2 regions of the Clostridium sp. CTA-5 genome follow, and region 1 is predicted to be linked to the other one. Evidence: riboswitches for the same ligand, from Rfam matches in the RefSeq annotation. Region 1 holds a riboswitch; the other holds the start of a gene.
What was found. A riboswitch is a leader RNA that binds a small molecule or an ion and turns the genes downstream of it on or off. The one in region 1 is predicted to bind FMN.
Positions count from the first base shown of each region.

Region 2: linked by a shared signal. The riboswitch ahead of ribD (bifunctional diaminohydroxyphosphoribosylaminopyrimidine deaminase/5-amino-6-(5-phosphoribosylamino)uracil reductase RibD) and the one ahead of ACYUET_RS16345 (ECF transporter S component) in region 1 are both predicted to bind FMN.

Region 1 is NZ_BAAAAT010000011.1:91,561-97,993, reverse strand. It holds gene ACYUET_RS16365 (metal ABC transporter substrate-binding protein) at 1-349, opposite strand, end outside; gene tsaE (tRNA (adenosine(37)-N6)-threonylcarbamoyltransferase complex ATPase subunit type 1 TsaE) at 778-1,239, shown strand; gene tsaB (tRNA (adenosine(37)-N6)-threonylcarbamoyltransferase complex dimerization subunit type 1 TsaB) at 1,236-1,952, shown strand; gene rimI (ribosomal protein S18-alanine N-acetyltransferase) at 1,936-2,385, shown strand; gene ACYUET_RS16345 (ECF transporter S component) at 2,618-3,208, opposite strand; FMN riboswitch at 3,640-3,756, opposite strand; gene ACYUET_RS16340 (MATE family efflux transporter) at 3,932-5,287, opposite strand; gene ACYUET_RS16335 (DMT family transporter) at 5,480-6,430, opposite strand.
Region 2 is NZ_BAAAAT010000005.1:321,479-327,911, forward strand. It holds gene ACYUET_RS12155 (amidase domain-containing protein) at 1-270, opposite strand, end outside; gene ACYUET_RS12160 (DUF6398 domain-containing protein) at 712-1,923, shown strand; FMN riboswitch at 1,988-2,103, shown strand; gene ribD (bifunctional diaminohydroxyphosphoribosylaminopyrimidine deaminase/5-amino-6-(5-phosphoribosylamino)uracil reductase RibD) at 2,451-3,548, shown strand; gene ACYUET_RS12170 (riboflavin synthase) at 3,572-4,228, shown strand; gene ACYUET_RS12175 (bifunctional 3,4-dihydroxy-2-butanone-4-phosphate synthase/GTP cyclohydrolase II) at 4,259-5,452, shown strand; gene ribH (6,7-dimethyl-8-ribityllumazine synthase) at 5,544-6,008, shown strand; gene ACYUET_RS12185 (DeoR/GlpR family DNA-binding transcription regulator) at 6,157-6,433, opposite strand, start outside.

The sequences.
Region 1 (6,433 bases):
TATTACCTTTTTCAAGTTCACCAATAAAACTATTTGCCCACGGTTCAAAAGTTGTACCTGTATATATAAACAGGTCCATATTAGAAACATTTTCAATAACGTCTTTAGTATATTTAAAATCTTTAATATTCTTCTCATCTGCAAACATATATTGTACATTATGTTTATCTTTCACAATCTTTTTTACCATTTGATATTGTGGTTTATTAACTGTCATTATATTTAAATATCTATCTCTCAAATTCTTTGGATTATTTTCAGTATTCGCTAACAACGGATTAGAAAATAAACCTATTCCTAATGAAAAAGCAATTGTTATCACAACCATAACAAATGTTATCTTTTTCAAATTATTCACCTCCGAAAATTTCTTAAATTCTCTTTATTTTAATGTATATATTCTAAATTATAAAAAACTTGTTACCTATTATATTTATATTAACGAACAAACTTTATTGAAATTTATATAATTATTAAAAAATTAATATAATTTTTAGTTATTATACTAAAATATAATAATACATTACATATTCTATTATATCAATTAATAAAAAAAAGTGTATACAAATTTGTTACAATTTTATAGTATAATTCTTTTATGATTACAATAATAAAATTTTGTTTACAATTTAAAGTATAAATTTACATTAATTTTGTTTTTGTTTTATTATAAATCTTGGTTATACCTTTGCTTTTATAAAAAAATTTGGATAAAATAAAAAGATGGTATTAATTATATGTTTTTATATACTCACTTAGAAAGGAGTAAGTAATTAAATGGAATTTAATGTTTATAGTATAGATGATACTACTAAATTAGGGACAAAAATAGGTAAATTAGTGAATGCTGGTGATATAATTTGTTTGACTGGAGATCTAGGTACTGGTAAAACACATATTACAAAGGGTATAGCACTTGGATTAGATATAAAGGAAGATATTACAAGTCCAACCTTTACAATTGTAAATGAATATGAAGATGGTAGATTAAAATTAAATCATTTTGACGTTTATAGAGTAAATGATCCTGATGAAATTTATGCAATTGGATTTGATGATTATATTTTTTCTGAAAGTGTTTCTATTATTGAATGGGCAAATTACATTGAAGAAATTCTACCAGACGATTTTTTACATATAAATATAGAAAAAGATTTAAATAAAGGTGATGATTACAGAAAAATAACGTTAACACCTTATGGTAAAAGATATGAATATATTAAGGAGTTGGAATTATGATTATATTAAGTGTGGACTCATCTTCAAAAGTTGCTACTGCTGCTTTAATGGATGAAGATAAACTATTAGGAGAAATTACATTAAATGATAAAAAAGAACATTCTGTTGTATTGATGACTATAATTCAAGATTTATTAAAAAGCAACAATCTAGATATTGACGATATTGATGGTTTTGTGGTTTCTAAAGGCCCTGGATCTTTTACTGGATTAAGAATAGGAATGGCTACTATTAAAGGTTTAAGTTTTGGAAGTAATAAACCTTATGTTAGTATATCTAGCTTAGATGCACTTGCATTTAGTGTAGCCTCATTTGATGGAATTATCTGTCCTATAATGGATGCACTAAGAAATAATGTATATACTGCATTATATAAAACTTGTAATGGTGAATTAGAAAAAATAATGGATTATTCAGCTATTGATATTAATGAATTAGTTGATATGCTTAATTCTAAAGGAGAAAAAGTTATGTTTATTGGAGATGGAGTACCAAATAACAAAGAATACTTATTAGAAAATTGTTTAAATTGTAATTTTCCATCAAATCATTTAAATATAATAAGAGCTTCTTCTTTAGGAGAATTAGGAATAAAAATGCTAAAAAACGGTAACTACGATGATCCTAATTCTGCTCCATTTTATCTAAAAAAACCACAAGCTGAAAGAGAATATGAGCAAAGGATGAAACTAAGTAATGCAATTACAAACTAGTTTATTAAATGAAGAGGATATTGATGAAGTATTAGAAATTAGTTCTTTAAGTTTTTCAGTTTGTTGGAGTAAAAAATCTTATTTAGACGAATTATCTAATCCTTTAGCTACTTATATTGTTGCAAAAATTGATAACAAAGTTGTAGGTTTTGCTGGTGCCTGGCTAATACTTGATGAAGCACATATAACTAATATTGCAGTTCATCCTGATTATAGAAAACAAAAGGTCGGTTCTGAATTATTGAAAGCTTTAATTGATTATACTAAAAATAAAGGATGTAAATCATATACTTTAGAAGTACGTGCAGGAAATATTATTGCTCAAAACTTATATCATAAATTCGGTTTTAGAGAAAATGGTATAAGAAAAAATTACTATGAAGATAATAAAGAAGACGCTATAATAATGTGGCGTATAGATAAAAAACAGTAAGAATTTTTTAATCCTTACTGTTTTTCTATATATATGTTCTAATTAAGTTAATACATTTATAATCTTTTATATAATTTTTATAGAAAATTGTATCTTTAATTAATAATATCTAGTTAGAAGCATATATATCATAAATTTTTCTATATAAGTTCCTCACTATAGTTGGTGGTAGTACTATTTATAAATATTCTAAGATTTATATTAATAAACAAACTTTATTGGAACTTATATATTATTGTATTATTGTTTTCTTATTATTTTTTTGACTTCCAAAATTAGAATCAACTTTAAAAATAGAAACTGATACTTTTTTATATAAAATATATGTTAATACTGAAACTAAAATTGATTTTATTCCATTAAAAGGTAGTAATCCCCAGGTAACATATTTTAACAATTCAGCACTTTCTAAATTCATTCCATATGCTGGTAATAATAGGTATACATTAGCTAATATTCCTACTATTTCAATACAAACTCCACCTAAAATCATCCCTAATATGGCAGTTTTTTTACTTTTATTTCTATTGTACACTATACCCGCTGGTAATATTAATGATGCTCCTATTAAAAAGTTTGCAAGTTCTCCTACAAAACTGCTCTGACTTCCCTTTATTAATAATATCAATATATTCTTTATAAATTCTATTAGTACTCCTACTAATGGTCCAAATCCAAAGGCTCCAAGCAATGCTGGTACATCACTTAAATCTATTTTAAGCCATGGGAAAATTGGAATTACTGGAAATTCAAAATACATAAGTATAAGTGCTATTGCTGATAATAAAGAAATTTTAATTAATTTGTTTGTGCTTTTATTCATTTTTTGCCTCCCAAAAGATTATCTCCTCGGTGTAGCTTATTAGGTTTTTGATTTTAATATCTTATTAGCTTTATATGCTTTCTTTTTTATTCTTTAGATAATCTCTCTACATTTTTAAACTAATTTTAATATAGCTTATCCACAAATTTGACTATATAGTTTTCTAAATAATAAAAAAATCACTAAGCGACTGTGGAGCGTCGATTTTTTTTAGCCATGCACCCTTTCCAAACGTAGTGCAGGAATAATGGTGCGGCATATGATTATTTTTTATTCTTTAGTTGGTACTTATAATACCTATAAGACAAGATATTCTAGAGGTTATCCACAGATTTTAAAGTATATAATTTCCTAAAGAATAAAAAAAACCTGATGTAAAACACATCAGGGCATATACTAAAAAAATAAGAAAAAAATCTTAATTCCTAATAGGTTACCTTCTTTCATCCAGACTATACTGTTGGCTTCGGAATTACACCGAATCTGCTTAAACTAAGCTCGCGGGCTGTACCGCCAGTAGGGATTTTCACCCTGCCCTGAAGATATATTTTTAATTTTCATTACATTTTTATTATATAACTTTGTTATTATTTTGACAATACTTATATATTAATTAAAATTTTCTCATTTAAATGTAAGCTATCTTTTAAATGAATGTTTATACTACAATATCAACACTACTTTGAAAACATAGCGTAATTCTAAAATAATAACTTATTTTTATTATTCAGTTATATTTACCATCCATTTCTTAGAATACATTAATTTAAGTCCAATTATTAATCTTGCAAGCTCCTCACTTGATAATAGTAAGTAAACCCATTGTATAGGCAATTTAAAAACAAATGCTGCTATAAATCCCATTGGGACCCCGATTCCCCAAGTTCCAAACATATCTAAATATAAGGTATATTTAGTTTGTCCACCACTTCTTAAAATTCCTCCTCCAATAATCATATTTGAAACTTTAACCCATAATACTATTGCAAACATTATTAAAAGTTTAATTGTATAATCCTTCAGATCATCAGATATATTAAATATAACCACATATAATTTAGATGATATTACTAATAAAATTCCAAAAATCATTGAACCAACAAAACCTAGCTTAACAAATTTTTTCGAATATTTAAAAGCCTGTTCATTCTCATTCTTACCTAATTTATTTCCTACCATAATTCCTGCTGCAACACTAACCCCTGAGAAAAAACCTATACTTAAATTTTGTATTGGATATGTTAATGTCATTGCAGCAACTTCCGATGTACCCATTCTTCCATATACAATAGAATACATTGTTTCGCCTACTGCCCATAAAAATTCATTTATTAAGATTGGAGTACTTATAACCATTATTTTTTTTATAAATTCAACTGATAAATCAGATATTTGTTTTAATTTAAATGCTCCTGGATACTTTTTAACATACACATATATAATAATTATTAATATTTCTATAGTTCTAGTTATAGTTGTAGCATAAGCAGTTCCTTGTACTCCCATTTTATTAAATCCTAATTTACCAAATATAAAGATATAGTTTAGAAAAGTATTCATTACTATTCCAAATATTCCTGCAAACATTGGTAATTTAACATGTTCTGTACTTCTTAAAACTGATGAATACATAGTAATTAAAAGTATTGGTATATATCCAACTGCAGTAATCCTAAGATAGTCACTTCCTAGTTCTATTATTTGTATATCTTTTGTATAACAAGCTAGAACTTGATGTGAAAAAAATAATGAAAATATTGAAAATATTAATGTTATAGCAAGTCCAACAAATAAATTTCCTCCAAATGAACGTGCTATATTCTCCTTATCTTTTTTACCCCAAAATTGAGATACCATAATAGAAGTTGCTCCACCAATAGCATTTAAAGTTATTATAAAGATATTAGGAAATCTAGAGCCTAAACCTACAGCTGCGATTGCATTTTCTCCAAGTTGTCCAACCATAATTTGATCGATAATACTCAAAGAAGCTTGAAATAAACTTTGAATAGAAACTGGTATTGCGATTGCTAGCATAGCACTTAAGTATGTATTATTATTAAATATTTTCTTGACCATTTTTTACCCTTCTTCCCCTTTTGTAATAATAGTAGTACTACATGTACTACTATTATATAGTAAAACTTTCATCTTAATATGTCAATATTTTGAAGTAATTTTTTTATAAATTTATCTTATAAAAATTATAAAAGCTGTCTTAAAAACATAAAAATGTTTTTAAGACAGCCATTATTTAAAATGCTAACTTAATTATATTTCATTGCTTAAGATATTTTTATCTTTCTTTTCTTTATAAACTAAAAATATTCCTAAGCATACAAGTATTAATGCTATTAATATTTTGATATCAAATATATTTTCTCCAAGGAATATTGCAGATAATAATGCTCCAAATACAGGCACTAAAAAATTGAAAACTGATATTACTCCAACCTTATTGTATTTTAATAATTGTGTCCAAACAGCAAATGATACTGATGATAATAAAGCCATATATACCAATAATACTGTAGAATTAAAAGTAAATCCTGTTAAGCTTCCACCTAAAATATATCCTAAAATTATTAATATAACTCCACCTATAAATAATTGATAACCTGTAACTATAGACGCATCCTTATTTTGCGTAATTTTTTTCCCATATATTGCAGAAGCTGCAAAAATAATTGCTGCAATCATCATAAAACCTTCACCCTTAAATGTGAAAGAATTTCCTGCAACTGATTGTCCATTTAAATTGACAATAACTACTCCGAGAAATCCTATAATACAACCTGATATTTTATTAAAATTCAGTTTATCATTTTTATAAATAAAATGTGCTAAAATAATACTCACAAAAGTACCTGTTCCATTAATTATAGAACCTCTAACGCCTGTAGTATACGATAAGCCTACATAAAAAAATATATATTGAAGTGCTGTTTGCATTGAACCAAGTAAAGTTATTTCTCCAAATTGTTTTATAGAAAAATCAAATATGCTTTTCTTTTTCACTATTTCTAATAATAAAACTAATATTCCTGCTAATGCAAATCTATATCCAGCAAATATAAGTTTAGATTCTATATCATTTGAATTTATATTAAATAGTGAATATCCAGCTTTTATCGCAGGATAAGCACTTCCCCATAGTATGCAACATAGTGTTGCTAACAATACAATGTTTCTTCTGTCCGTATAAAATGTGTTTTTCTTCATTTA
Region 2 (6,433 bases), on a different contig from region 1:
AAAATTATCAAAAGAAAAAGAGTAGATATAATTAAACTTTATTTTTATTAAGTTTAAATTTTTTTCTATTACTTTATAACTGTATTTAGATTTAATTTTACTAATATTGGAGTTTGTTTTTGATATCCAAAGATGATTAAAAAATTTTTTTAAGTATAAATCGTCAAAAATAGAATCAGTTATATTAAAATTTTTTTTTAAAAGCAAATTAAATTTATCATATGGAGTAGATAATATATGATAAAATTTATGCAAACTTACAAACAACAAATATATCACCACCTATTAAGAATTATATTTGTGCTTTGGTACTTAATAGAACAACTGCTTTTTATTTTATGTTTTAAGTTAGTATTTTATTGTGATATAATTAGCACTTAGATGTATAAATTAATATTTATAATATGCATAAAAAATAAAAATAAATTGATAACATGTATTAACGTGTATAATTTTATATAATATGATATAATTTCAAGAGGATTACATTTTATCTAAAAACATTAAACCTAATGTTTTTAGATAAACAGCAATAAATTATAATATAATTAATTTTACGGTAGTTTGTGGCACTTGCACTATAGTGTAATTAAACTATATAATATAATAAGATTGAAAAACTTAAGTATATAAATTTGATTATATATTTTTGAATTGTTAAGTATAAAAATCAAATTTATTAGAGATTCTTAAAAAGGAGTTATCAGAAGAATGCAAAATTTACCTAACTCAATAGTTGGCAAGTATGAAGAAATTGTAGAAAAGATAAATAAATTTTCTAAAGAACATCTTAATCAAGAATATGAGGATATTTGTATAAAAGCTTTACAAGATTTATGCTTAAATCATGAAGATATATTAAAAAAAGGAAAGGGTTCTTCATGGGCAGCAGGCATTGTACATGCTATCGGAACAATAAACAATCTATTTGATGTTAAAGAAGAGCCATATATTAAAGCACTTGACTTATATAAAGAATTTGGAGTTAGCAGTAGTACAGGCTCAACAAAGTCAAAAGAAGTGAGAACTTTACTGAAGATGTCAAAAGAAAATGAAATTTGGATGATACACTCTGGTAAAAGTGTAGACAGTTCAACAGTAGAAAAAGAATGTAAAGTTACAGAAAAACATGAAGCTGATAAGTCAAAAGAAAAATTGCAAATTAGTGAAGAATTTTTAATAGCTCAAAAGATCATGAGAAGAGCTTGGAGTGAAAAAAATTACAATAAAAAAGTAAAATATGCAAAAGAAGCTTTAAGTATTTGTGAAAATTGTTCAGATGCTTATATAATATTATCAAAGAATAATAATTTAAGTGAAAATGAACAAAAAGAATTACTAGAGAAGGCTGTTAATGCAGGAAAGAATATTTTAGGAATAGATGATTTAAAAAATGCTTCAAGAGAAACTTTTAAAAGAAGAGAAGCTCAACCATTTTTTGGAGCTAAATATACTTTAGCAATTAAGTTATGGAAAATGGGAGAGAGAGATGGGGCAATCAAAAATGCTTTTGAACTTTTAGAATATAATGAAAAAGATAATTTAATGCTTAGAGGAATTTTATCTAGTTGGTTATTAATTGAAAAAAAATATGATGATGCAGAAAAACTTTTCAAAACATATAAGAATGATTATTTAGCAGCAGTTGTATACAGTAATGCACTATTATTATATAAGACAGGACGTATTAAGGAAGCAGAAGATATGCTAAGAAAAGCATATAAGAAAAATTCATTTGTAATACAATATATTATAAAACAAAAGAAACTTCCTAAGGTATTACCTAATATATCAAAATTCGGTAGTGAAGCTGAGGCTATGCATTATATTAAATATAGTTTAGAAGCATGGACTGATTCAGTTGAAACTATTAATTGGGTAAAAGGAATGAATATAAATTTCAAAATAGAAATGAGTAATTAAGTAAATTTTAGAATAATCTTTACATAAATCAAAAAAAGTGATAATATGAAAATATAATTAAATAAATTATCTTCAGGGCAGGGTGAAATTCCCTACCGGCGGTAAAGCCCGCGAGCTATTTTTAGCAGATTCGGTTAGATTCCGAAGCCGACAGTAAAGTCTGGATGAAAGAAGAGAATGATATATCAATCTAATTAAATTATTATTAGGTTTTTAGTTATGTTATTTAGAATGTTTTATTCCCTGAACTTAAAATTTAGAGTTCAGGGTTTTTAATTTATAAAATATTAATTTAAGCATTAGTTTATGTTATATGGAGTAGATTATTTAAAATTATTTTAAATGATGTAATCATTCATTAAATATGTTTGTTTATAGACCTCTGAAGATATTTAAAACTTCAGAGGTCTTTTTGTTTTTTTATAAAATTAGAAAAATTGAAATAGAAAGATAAATTATATCAAAATAGAGTTTAAAAAATTAAATATAGATAAAACTAAATAAGTAATATTAAAGTGGGTGAGAAGATGAATGAAAATTATATGGACTTAGCTATAGATTTAGCTAAAAAAGGTATAGGAAAAGTAAATCCTAATCCGTTAGTTGGTGCTGTGATAGTGAAAAATGGAAAAATAATAGCTCAAGGGTATCATGAATACTATGGAGGGCCACATGCAGAAGTAAATGCAGTTAAAAATTCTACTGAAATACTAGAAGGAAGTACAATTTATGTTACATTAGAGCCTTGTTATCATTATGGAAAAACACCACCGTGTGTTGACTTAATAATTAAAAACAAGTTTCAAAAAGTAGTAATAGGGATGTTAGACCCTAATCCACTAGTAGCAGGAAAAAGTATTGAAAAACTGCAAGAAAACGGTATCGAAGTAGTAGTTGGAATAAGAGAAAAAGAGTGTAAAGAACTTAATGAGATATTTATTAAATATATTACTTCAAAACTTCCTTTTGTAGTTTTAAAAAGTGCTACTTCACTAGATGGAAAAATAGCTACATCTATAGGTGAGTCTAAATGGATTACTTCAGAAGCAGCAAGAAAAGACGGTCATATATTAAGAAAAAAATTATCAGCTATTATGGTTGGAGTAAATACAATTATTAATGATGATCCAAATCTTACATGCAGAATTGATAATGGAAGAAATCCTGTAAGAATCATTTTAGATAGTAAGCTAAGAATTCCTATTAATTCTAAAGTAATAAAAAATAAAGATGCAGTCACCATAGTAGCTACTACTAGGTATGCTGACCAAATAAAGATGCAACAATTATTAAAAGAAGAAATTAAGGTTATTAAGGTAAAAGATAAAAATAAAAAAGTTGATTTAAAAGATCTTATGATTGAACTTGGAAAAATTCAAATAGATTCAATCTTAGTAGAAGGTGGAGGAAAAATTAATTTTTCTTCGTTGCAACAAGGAATAGTGGATAAAGTTAGATTTTATATTGCTCCTAAAATTATAGGAGGAGTAAACAGCAAAGGAAGCATAGGTGGAGAGGGATTTAGGAAATTAAGTGATGCTGTAAATTTAAAGAATTTAACTTATAAAAATATAGGTGATGAGATAGTTATAGAAGGCTATATAAAAAATAGTAATAAAAAATAGTAAATAAAGGGGGATTAAAAGAAATGTTTACTGGAATTATTGAAGAGGTAGGTAGAGTAGAATCACTTAATTTAAATAGTGGTTTTGGATTAATAGAGATTAATGCAAATAAAGTATTAGAAGGAACTAAAATAGGCGATAGTATAGCATCAAATGGAGTATGTCTTACTGTTTTAGAGATGACTAGTTCTTCATTTAAAGCTAATATTATGGGCGAAACTTTAGATAAGAGTACTTTAGGAAATTTAAAAATTGGAGATAAGATTAACCTTGAAAGAGCTATGAAGTTAGAAGATAGGTTTGGAGGGCATATTGTAAGTGGACATATAGATGGTATTGGTAAGATAGTATCAATTGACAAAAAAGAAGATGGTACATGGTTTACAATATCATCATCCAAAAATGTATTGAAGTACATAATATACAAAGGATCCATATCAATAGATGGGATAAGCTTAACAGTAGCTTATGTAGATGATAATACATTTAAAGTATCTGTAATACCACATACATTAGAAAATACAATTTTATGTGATAAAAAGTTAGAATCACTTGTTAACTTAGAGTGTGATGTAGTAGGAAAATATATAGAAAAGTTAATACCTAAAAAAGATGAAGCAGAAAATGTTCAGAGTAAAAGTAATATAACCTTGGAGTTTTTAAGAGAAAATGGGTTTTAAATAAAAAAATATTTTTATGAGGTGAGAAAATTGAAATTTAGTAGTGTAGAAGAATGTATAAAGGACTTTAAAGAAGGCAAGATGGTAATAATTGTTGATGATGAAGGTAGAGAAAACGAAGGTGATTTAGTAATTCCAGCAGAAAAAGCTACAGGAGAAAATATAAATTTTATGATTAAATATGCAAAAGGGCTTTTATGTGCACCAGTAGAGGAGGAGATAGCTATTAAATTAGGATTAAATCCGATGGTAGAAAATAATACAGATAATCATGAAACAGCATTTACAGTATCTGTTGATTATATAGATACAACAACTGGAATTTCAGCATTTGAGAGAGCGCATACAATAAATAAATTAGTAGAAAGTAATAATCCGAATGATTTTAGAAGACCAGGCCACGTATTTCCACTTATTGCGAAAAAAAGAGGGGTACTTGAAAGAATAGGACATACAGAAGCTTCAGTAGATTTATCAAAACTTGCAGGATTTAAAGGAGCAGCTGCAATATGCGAAATAATAAAAGATGATGGAACAATGGCACGAAGAGACGATTTAATTGAATTTTCCAAAGAGCATGATATTAAAATCTTAACTATAGAATCTTTAATAAAATATAGATTAGAGAATGAAAGTATTGTAAAAAAAGAAGTTGAAGCAAATCTTCCAACTAAATTTGGAGATTTTAAAGTAGTAGCATTTAAAGAAAAAGGGACAGAAAAATGTCATTTAGCTTTAATTAAAGGGGACATAACAAAAGAAGAACCAGTACTTGTTAGAGTACATTCAGAATGTTTAACTGGAGATAGTTTAGGATCAAGAAAATGTGATTGTGGAGAACAATATGAGGCTTCTATGAAAATGATAGCTAATGAAGGAAGCGGAATACTTTTATATATGAAGCAAGAAGGAAGAGGAATAGGACTTTTAAATAAATTAAAAGCATATTCACTTCAAGATGAAGGATTAGATACAGTAGACGCAAACTTAGCATTAGGATTTGCACCAGATTTAAGAGATTATAAAGCAAGTTCTGATATGCTAAAGAATTTAGGCGTAAAAAAGATAAGACTGATTACTAATAATCCTGAAAAAATAGAAGGACTTAAAGAAAATGGAATTGATGTTATAGAAAGAGTTCCAGTTGAAATGCCATTAAATAAAAGTGATGAATTTTACTTAAAAACTAAAAAAGAAAGAATGAATCATTTATTAAATATATAAATTTCACTATATTTTTAGTGAACGTTGATATTTTAAAACATAGAAATAAATTAAAAATAATTAAAATTATAATAAATTGGAGGAATGAAAAATGAATACATTTGAAGGAAAATTGGTTGCAGAAGGATTAAAATTTGGAATAATAGTGGGAAGATTTAATGAATTTATAGGAAGTAAACTTTTAGATGGTGCATTAGATGGTCTTAAAAGACATGGAGTTAATGAAGAAGATATAGATATAGCTTGGGTACCAGGCGCATTTGAAATTCCATTAATAGCTAAAAAGATGGCGAAGAATCCTAAATATGATGGAGTAATATGTTTAGGTGCAGTAATAAAAGGATCTACATCACATTATGATTATGTTTGTGCGGAAGTATCAAAAGGTATAGCTAGTATTTCATTAGAAGCAGAAAAACCTGTAATGTTTGGAATACTTACAACTAATACTATAGAACAAGCTATAGAAAGAGCTGGAACTAAAGCAGGAAATAAAGGATATGATTGCGCAGTATCAGCTATAGAAATGGCTAATTTAATTAATACATTAAAATAATATTAAAAAGAGCCTGTTGAAAAAAATATATATAAGCCCTATATAAAAACAAAAACCATGCATAAATAGGAAAAATAAATTTTATTATATGCATGGTTTTTATTTATGAAAATTTATAAATATCTGTTTTGTAACATTTCCTTTTACTTTAACTAGAAACGATAAGTTTAACGTCATAATTATTAAAATAATCAATAAAATCGCTGGAAGGATGTTCATTTGTAATTACGCAATCTAAATCTTTCACATCACAAAAAGTCATTAAAGAAACTACATCAAATTTAGAACTATCAGCGAGTAAAAAACGTTTATGGCTTTTAGATATTGCCACTTTTTTTATTTTAAATTCATTAGGAGAAGTATGTGTAACTCCATTTTCTAATGAAATACCAGTGCAAGCCATAAAACATTTATTTATATTATAA